4 regions of the Lysobacter sp. CA199 genome follow, and region 2 is predicted to be linked to each of the others. Evidence: riboswitches for the same ligand, from Rfam matches in the RefSeq annotation. Region 2 holds a riboswitch; each other region holds the start of a gene.

Region 1 (2,193 bases), on a different contig from region 2:
TGCCGGCGCGTTTCGACGCCGACGATCAGGCCGGACTGGAAACGTTGGCGCGGGTCTATGTGGAGTCGCTGGCATGAGCACTGCACCGAAGATGCGCAACATCGGGCCCAAGAGCGCGGCCTGGTTGCGCCAGGTCGGCCTGCGCACGCACGAGGACATCGCCGCGGTCGGCACGGTCGAGGCGTTCATGCGGGTCAAGCGCGCCGGCTTCAAGCCGACCTTGAACCTGCTCTACGCGATCGAAGGCGCGCTGCTGGACTGCCATTGGCAGGAGATCAGCGACGAGCGCCGCCAGGAACTGATCCTGGCCGCCGAAGCGGCCACCGCGCTGCTGCCGGCGCCGCGCAACAAACCGGCCGCCGCGCCGGTGCACACCACAATGCATGCGCAGGAACGCGAGGAAGAGCCTTCCGGATTCGGAGGCGGCTATCAGCGTGACGGCGATGGCGAGCTCGATGGGCCGGCCGACGAGGACGCGCCCGGTGGGCGCGACGAGGACGACCACCGCGATTGAAGGCGCCAAGCGGTCCGCTCCTGTGTAGGAGCGGCGCGAGCCGCGACCGCGGCAAGGCAACTACGATGTAACTGACGACGCGGGCGGACACCCTGCGGTCGCGGCTCGCACCGCTTCTACCGTGGGCTTCGGCCGCTGTCCGGGCGGTGCGTCCCCACATCGCGTACACTGCGCCCGCTTCGAGGTGACCCCACGGCCCAGCCGCCGGGGTTGAAACGGGAAGCCGGTGAAGCGCTCAGGTCCGGTCGGAGAGTCCGACCCGCCCCGCCCATTCCGGCACTGCCCCCGCAACGGTAAGCAAGTCAGGTCGCGGCCACCGCCACTGTGCACAGTCACGGGAAGGCGCCGCGTCCGGGAACCGACGCCATCGGTTCTGCTTGCGAGTCCGGAGACCGGCCTCGACGCGCCACAGGTTGCGATGCGGAGGGCATTGCGGCGGCGGCAGCGTCTTCGCGCGCTGGTTCGCCTGCCTATATCTCCCTTTCCACGCCGCCGCCCATTAGCCGTTTGTCGTCGCGCGCTGGATCGCGCGTGCGCTGGAGTCCCCACATGCGTTGCCTGAACCTGTCTTTCGCCATTGCCTGCGCGCTCGCGCTGCCGGCCACCGCCCTCGCCGCGCCCGCCGGCGATGCCACCGATCTCGATCAGGTCGTGGTCACCGCCAACCGCACCGCAGTCAGCGTCAACGATCTGCTGACCCCGGTCGATGTGCTCGACCGCGCCGATATCGAACGCAGCCAGGCGCGCGATCTCAACGATCTGCTGCGCGGCCGCGCCGGCATCACCCTGGCCAACCAGGGCGGTCCCGGCAAGCTGACCACGCTGTTCCTGCGCGGCAGCGAATCCGATCACGTGCTGGTGTTGGTCGACGGCATCCGCATCGGTTCGCCGACCTCGGGTCTGGCGGCGCTGCAGGATCTTCCGCTGGAACTGATCGACCGGATCGAAATCGTGCGCGGCCCGCGCTCGAGCCTGTACGGCGCCGACGCCATCGGCGGCGTGATCCAGGTGTTCACCCGCCGCGAACGGCAGGGCTTCGCCCCGCGTGTGCACGCCGGCGGCGGCAGCAACGGCACCGTCGAATTCGGCACCGGCTTCGGCGGCCGCAGCGGCGGCAGCTGGTTCGGCGCCGACTACAGCTTCCGCAAGACCCAGGGCATCAACGCCTGCCGCGGCGCCGGCTTCCCGGTGTTCGCCGGCTGCTTCACCGACGAGCCCGACCGCGACGGCTACGAGAGCCACGCGCTGTCGCTGCGCGGCGGTATCGAGTTCAACGAGCAGTGGAGCATCGAAGGTCAGGCGCTGCGCGTGGAAGGTCAGAACGAATACGACGGCAGCTTCGGCAATTATTCCGAAACGATCCAGCAAGTGATCGGCGGCAAGCTCATCTGGAAGCCGTCGGAAAGGATCAACGTGCAGTTGAGCGCGGGTCGCAACGTGGATGCTTCCGACAACTACGATCTCCTCCCCCGTGCGTTCCCCACCGGCACTATTTTCGATCGTCCGCTCAGCTATTTCCGGACCGATCGCGACAGCGCGACGTTGCAGGCCGATTTCAACCTCTTCGACGGCCACGTGTTGAGCGCGGGCTTCGATTGGCTGCGCGACCGAGTCAACAGCGACACGTCCTACGATGAAATCGAACGCGACAACAAGGCCGGCTTCGTCCAGTACCAAGG
Region 2 (2,193 bases):
CCGGCGACAAGTCCGGATTGCCGTAACCGGGGTAATACAGCTCATTGAAGGTCGGCGCCTTGAACGCGGTACCGTAGCTCGCGGTCACGCGCAGGCGATCGGTGAAATCCCAACCCCACAACACGCTGCCGGTGGTTTGCCCGCCGAACTGGCTGTCGTCGTCGCGACGCAGGCTGGCCTGCAGCGACTGAGCCCCGAAATCGCCCTGCCACTGGCCGAACGCGCCGCGCAGGATGCGGCGATCGCGCGCGTATCGGGTGTTGCTTTCCACTTCGTCGCGCTGCCAATCGAAGCCGCCACTGAATACGTTGGATCCGAAGCTGAAATCCCCCTGCACCGAACCCAGGCGCCGGCGCGTATCGAACGTGCTCGAATACCGGCCGTCCTTGTAGTTGTCGCTCAGGTCCTGGCTCTGACCGGCATTGAAGCTCAGCGCGACGCGATCGCTGGGCCGGTATCCCAGCTTGGCGCCGAACACCTGCTGCACGGTGTCGGCCTGATTGTTCTGGCTGCCGTCGTACTGGTTGTTGCCCTGCGCGCGGAACACCCGCGCTTGCGCGTCCCATCGCTCGTTGAAGCGGTAGCCGCCCTGCGCGGTCAGCGAGCTGTTGCGGTAGCCGTCGCGATCGGGCGAATGGGTGAAGCAGCCCGCGCCGCCCGGCGAGGGTTTGCCGCGGCAGGCGTTGATGCCGTCGGTGTCCTCGTGCGCGGCGTTGATCGAGTACCAGGCGCGCTCGCCCTTGCCGGCGACGCCGGCCGAAGCGCGATGGGTCCGGTTGCTGCCGATCGACGCGCTGAAGTTCGGCACGAACGGACCCTGCGGTCGCCGGGTGAATATCTGGATCACCCCGCCGATGGCCTCGGAACCGTACAGACTGGAGAACGGGCCGCGCACGATCTCCACCCGTTCGATCTGCTCGACCGGAATGTCCTGCAGCGAGGCGCCGCCGCTGGTCGCCGAACCGAGCTTGATGCCGTCGACCAACACCAGCACGTGGTCCGATTCGGTGCCGCGCAAGAACAGCGAAGTGGATTTGCCCGGACCGCCGTTGTTGGCCAGCGAGGCGCCCGGCGTGCCGCGCAGCAGATCCGGCAGCGAGGCCGGCTGCAGGCGCTCGATTTCGGCCCGGTCGATCACCGTGACCGCGGCCAGGGTGGCGTCCTGGGTTTGCGCGGTGCGCGTGGCGGTGACCACCACCTGATCCAGGTCGACCGCGGCCGGCGCGGCCTGCGCCGCGAACATCGCCGACATCAACGCCGCGGACAAACCCGCGCGCATCCGCGGGCCCGCGCCGGTCGCGCGGGAGGAAACGAATTCAACGGACGCAATCACTGGCAAATCTCCAAGGCCGCGCCTCACCCGCGCGGACCAGACAGGGTCGGGACACGCGGAGAGCAGCCAGGAGAGACGCGCAAGCGCACGATCCCCGAGACGCAGGCCCTCCGCCTGTCGGTTCACGCTCTGGGCCGGTCTCCGGGCTCGCGAGCGGAATCGACCGGTCCGATCCTGCGGACCCGATTCCCGAACCGCGCCTTCCCGTGCCTGAGCACAGTGGCCATTGCGGTGCGTTGACTCGCCTACCGTTGCGGGGGCAGCTCCGGCATGAGCGCGTTGGCAGACCAGCGCGCGACCGGATTCCCGTTTCAATCGCCGGACTGTGCCGGCGATCACCTTGAGCGCGGGCATCTTAACAGTGCGTCCGTATGCCAACGCCAGGGTATGGGACTCAAACAGGCATGCGCGCAGGCGTATTGGCACATTTCAGACGCGTCTGATTCATTCTCCCGGGCCGGTCGCGGACGATGCCTGCCATCCCAGCACACCCGAGTCATTCGCCATGAGTGCCCCCGACTTGCGTTTGAGCACCGCCCCGATCGTCCGCAGCGTGGTCATCGGCGCCCAATCCGGGATCGGCCGCGCGGTGTCGGCGCGCCTGTCGCGCCGTCGCGGCGAGCTGATCCTGGCCTGCGGCGACCTGGACCGGCTCGAAGAATCCGCCGAGACCCTGCGCCCTCTGGCCAAGTCGCCGATCCAGACCCACCAGGCTCAGCTCGAAGACCGCGACAGCCTGCGCCGCCTGTTCGACCGGACCGGCCAGATCGATCATCTGGTCATCGCCGCCAGCGCGCCAGCGCCCGGCCGGCCGCTGGCCGAACTGGACCTGGAAGAGGTGCGGCTGGCGTTCGAGCGCA
Region 3 (2,193 bases), on a different contig from region 2:
GGCGGAACTCCATCGGCACCTTCATCCAACCCTGGTCGCTGGCGTACTTCAGCAACGCGGCCACGCCGGCCAGCAGCACCAGCATGCCGACCTTGACCGGGACGTTGCCCTCGGTGAACCAACGCCGCACCCAGCGCGCGCCGACGGTGAAGATATCCGGCGGCGGCGGCGCGGCCGGCACGCGCGGCGGCGACGGCGTGGCCGGACGCGGTGGCGGTGGCGGTTGCGACGGCAAGGGCGGAGGCGTCGCGGCCGCGGCGGCGGGCGTCGCCGGCAGCGGTGGCGGCGACGCGACCGACGGGGGCGTCGCGGCGGCCGGTACCGCGCCGGCCTGCGGCCGCGCGGGAGCCGCCGGAGCCGGCGGCGCTTCGCGCGCGATCCGCTCAGCCAGGGTCTCCTCGGAGCGGTCATGTGCCACGGGGATGGTCGCGGCCACACGCAGTTGGGCCAGGGTGCGTTCCAGCCCGCTCACCCGGGATTTCAATCCGGAGATCTGGACCAGGGCGACGATGAGCAACACCGGCACCAGCAGCAAACCCAGTACCAGCAAGACAATCAGTGCTTCCATCACAGTTCCCCGTTCCTTATGAGCGGCACGTTACACCAAGGCGCGGCGGATGGAGGGCCCGTCTTCACCCGCTATATACATCATTCATTCACCACATATCGCGTTGACGAAATCGAACAACCCCACTATGTTGTGTGCGTCGGTGCCGATTTTGCGATCGGCTGAAAAGGGAAGCCGGTAGGGACGCGCCCGCGAGCATTCGCGGCGGGGTCCGAAGCCGGCGCTGCCCCGCAGCGGTGTGGGAAACGAACGGGTCATGGCACTGGGCGTTAAGCCTGGGAAGCGACCCCGGTAGGAGGAACGAGCAAGCGGGCAAAGAAAAGTGAGATTCGGGTCGCCACTCGTCGCTCACTTCTCTTTGCCCGTTTCTCGCTCCGAGTCCCGAGCCCGAAGACCTGCCGACAGCCGCGCGTCGCACAACCGCGCGGTACCGGCCCAAAGGAGTCTTCGGAGGAAGACGGCCGGTGTCGCAGCACGACGGAGCACCCGTCGCGCCCGTACGTTCCGGCGCCATGCGCGGAGCGGACCGTCCCGGACCTCGCGTCTCGGGCCGTGCGACACCCAGCCAGCACGCTTCCAAGCTCTGCGCCCGCGGGGGCACGGCCGTGCCATCGGTGACACCGCGCGTGCGGTTCGTCGTCGCTGGCGCGTCCGCGTTCTCCGCACCGTGCACCCACGTCCCGGAGTAATGCCATGACCACACTCGCATCCGATCCGTCCGTCGCCCCCGCCACGGACGCCGCCCCCTCTTCCGCCGCCAAGCCGGCCGCAGCCCGTACCGCGCAAGACGCGCCCGGCTTCGCCCTGACTCCGCCCGCGGCCAACCTGACCATGAGCGTGACCAAGCGCAACGGTCGCCGCGAGCCGGTCGATCTGAACAAGATCGTGCGCGCGGTGACCCGCAGCGGCGAGAACTTGTACGCGATCGATCCCATGCGAGTGGCCACCCGCACCATCTCCGGCCTGTACGACGGCGCGACCACGCAGGAACTCGACGAACTGTCGATCCGCACCGCCGCCCTGCTGACCGCGGAAGAACCCGAATACGGCCGCCTCGCCGCGCGCCTGCTCGCCGGGGTGATCGAGAAGGAAGTCGCCGGCATCGAGATCCACGCGTTCTCGCAATCGATCCAGCGCGGCCATGAGCTGGGCCTGATCAACGAGCGCCTGGTGACCTTCGTCCAGGCCAACGCGCGCAAGCTCAACGACGCCATCGACCGCAGCCTCGACGCCAAGTTCGATTACTTCGGCCTGCGCACGCTCTATGACCGCTACCTGCTGCGCCATCCGACCGCGCGCACCGTCATCGAGACCCCGCAGCAGTTCTTCCTGCGCATCGCCTGCGCGCTCAGCGAAGATGTCAGCGACGCGCTGGCGCTGTACCGGCGCATGGCCCAGCTCGACTACATCCCGTCCTCGCCGACTCTCTTCAATGCCGGCACGACGCATGAGCAGCTGTCGAGCTGCTTCCTGCTCGATTCGCCCGACGATTCGCTGGAAGCGATCTACAAGCGCTACATGGACGTGGCCAAGCTCAGCAAGTTCAGCGGCGGCATCGGCCTGAGCTATACGCGCATCCGTTCGCGCGGCTCGCTGATCCGTTCCACCAACGGCCTGAGCAACGG
Region 4 (2,193 bases), on a different contig from region 2:
TGGCCATGCTCGAAGGCCGCTGCGCCTACGAATGCGTGCGCCGGATCGACGAAGCCGGCGTAAAGCGCCTGGAAGCGCTCCACGCCGATATGGAAGAGGCGGCCGAGCTTGGCGATATCGCGCGTTACTACGCCAATAATTATCTGATCCACGAGTTGGTGCAGAACTACGCCGGCAATCCCTGGCTGATCCGGGTCACCCACGATCTGCACCGCATCCTCAAGATGCATCGCGGACGCCAATTGCTGACGCCGGGGCGCATGACCCAGTCGCTGGCCGAACATCGCGCCCTGCTGGACTGCGTGCGCCGCCGCGACGCCGATGCCGCGGAAAAGATCATGAACGAGCATCTGCTGAGCCAAGGCCAAGCCCTCGCCGCCTACGTCGCCGCCGGCGGCATGCTCAACGTGCCGGCACCGCTGCCGACCGCGCGTCCGGATTGAACATGCCGGATTGAGCAGGGGCGCGTCTGCCGGCGTGCGCCCGCCTTGTCCGGATGTCGGGCCTGAAAGGCCCTCCCACAGAAACCTCGCGGCAACGCGGCAAGCTTGAGATCCAGACGCGAGCACGAAGTCTTTGTGGGAGGGGCTTCAACCCCGACTCCAGCGCTGGCAGCTAGTCGGCTTCGGGTGTCGGGCCTGAAAGGCCCTCCCACAACAGACCTCGCAGCGATGCAGCGCCTTACGCACTTCACCCCCCAAGCGCCGGCCCACGGTTTGCGCTCGCCTGCGTATTAGCCACAGATGGGGGTGACCACGGATCGGATTAGCCACGATTGACTTCGCCCCAAGGCGTGGGTACCTTGGCGCCGTTACGGTGACCATCGCTTCATAAAGATAAAGCGATGGGACACGCCATCGAGGGCCCCAGGCCCGAGATAGCCAGAGGGAATCCGGTGCGAATCCGGAGCTGCCCCGCAGCGGTATGGGAAACGAAACAGGTCATGGCACTGGCGTTCGCGCGCCGGGAAGCGACCTGAAGTAGGCGATGCCAACCACGAGCGAACGCATCGGCCGCGAGCGAATCCGCTCGCTTCCGACGATGCCTTCGCCAGGTCTGGCCTCACGTCCCGAGCCCGAAGACCTGCCGCGACCGGAAGGCTCGCCTTCCGCCCGACTCCGGCCCGCACGGCGCCGGCCCGCTTGCTCGCGGGCCGCGTACGGCGTGCCGGTTCGCCCGCGGGGGCGAAGGTCGAAGCCAAGGTTGTCGATGGCGTCCGACGCGCTCGCGCGTGCGGGCCCGCGCGGCCGTGGTTTCCTTCGTTGCCCTGCGTCATGCCCACGCATCGCAGGTACTCATCATGATCAGCGTCACCCCACTCGGCTTCCCGCGCATCGGCGCGCGGCGCGAGCTGAAGCAAGCCCTGGAATCGTTCTGGAAAGGCGACAGCGATGCGCAATCGCTGCAAGCCACCGCCGCGTCCCTGCGCGAACGCCATTGGCGGCTCGCGCGCGAAGCCGGCGCCGACCTGGTGCCGGTCAACGATTTCTCGCTCTACGACCACGTGCTCGACAGCGCCGTGCTGTTCGACGCGATTCCCGCCTCGCACCGCGCGGCATTCGAAGAAGATCCGCTGGGCGGCTACTTCGCCCTCGCCCGCGGCCTGCAGGACGGGCGCCGCGATCTGCGCGCGCTGGAAATGACCAAGTGGTTCGACACCAACTACCACTACCTGGTGCCGCAGTTCGACGCCAAGCAACGCTTCGCCCTGCGCGGCGACAAACCGCTGGCGGAACTGGCCCAGGCCCAGGCGCTGGGTATCCAGGCACGGCCGGTGCTGCTGGGCCCGGTGTCGCTGCTCAAGCTCGGCAAGCGCGTTGACGGCGGCGATCCGCGCGAGTTGCTCGACAACCTGCTGCCGGCCTATGCCGAACTGCTGTCCAAGCTCAAGGCCGCCGGCGCGCAGTGGGTGCAGCTCGACGAGCCGGCGCTGGTGCTGGATCTGGACGACACCGACCGCGCCGCCTATCGCCGCGCATACGCGGCGCTGGCCGAGGTCGATGCGCCGCAGCGCTTGCTGACCACCTACTTCGGTGCGCTCGGCGACAACGCCGCATTGGCCGCGCAACTGCCGGTGGAAGGCTTGCATCTGGATCTGGTGCGCGCGCCGCAACAATTGGAAAGCGTGCTGCCGTTGCTGCCGGAAGAACGCGCGCTGAGTCTGGGCGTGGTCGACGGCCGCAACATCTGGCG

The links. A riboswitch is a leader RNA that binds a small molecule or an ion and turns the genes downstream of it on or off. The one in region 2 is predicted to bind cobalamin.
Region 1: it holds a riboswitch for cobalamin, as region 2 does, so the genes downstream of both, btuB (TonB-dependent vitamin B12 receptor) here and btuB (TonB-dependent vitamin B12 receptor) in region 2, are expected to answer to the same signal.
Region 3: it holds a riboswitch for cobalamin, as region 2 does, so the genes downstream of both, ACTOWJ_RS19355 (ribonucleoside-diphosphate reductase subunit alpha) here and btuB (TonB-dependent vitamin B12 receptor) in region 2, are expected to answer to the same signal.
Region 4: it holds a riboswitch for cobalamin, as region 2 does, so the genes downstream of both, metE (5-methyltetrahydropteroyltriglutamate--homocysteine S-methyltransferase) here and btuB (TonB-dependent vitamin B12 receptor) in region 2, are expected to answer to the same signal.

The regions. Positions count from the first base shown of each region.
Region 1 covers NZ_JBQJIL010000005.1:184,272-186,464, forward strand. The annotation lists gene ACTOWJ_RS10350 (GAF domain-containing protein) at 1-77, shown strand, start outside; gene ACTOWJ_RS10355 (TfoX/Sxy family protein) at 74-514, shown strand; cobalamin riboswitch at 680-929, shown strand; gene btuB (TonB-dependent vitamin B12 receptor) at 1,064-2,193, shown strand, end outside.
Region 2 covers NZ_JBQJIL010000008.1:88,079-90,271, reverse strand. The annotation lists gene btuB (TonB-dependent vitamin B12 receptor) at 1-1,279, opposite strand, end outside; cobalamin riboswitch at 1,449-1,691, opposite strand; gene ACTOWJ_RS15460 (SDR family oxidoreductase) at 1,839-2,193, shown strand, end outside.
Region 3 covers NZ_JBQJIL010000010.1:177,824-180,016, forward strand. The annotation lists gene ACTOWJ_RS19350 (DUF2339 domain-containing protein) at 1-568, opposite strand, end outside; cobalamin riboswitch at 692-985, shown strand; gene ACTOWJ_RS19355 (ribonucleoside-diphosphate reductase subunit alpha) at 1,400-2,193, shown strand, end outside.
Region 4 covers NZ_JBQJIL010000010.1:197,486-199,678, forward strand. The annotation lists gene ACTOWJ_RS19430 (GntR family transcriptional regulator) at 1-443, shown strand, start outside; cobalamin riboswitch at 886-1,085, shown strand; gene metE (5-methyltetrahydropteroyltriglutamate--homocysteine S-methyltransferase) at 1,301-2,193, shown strand, end outside.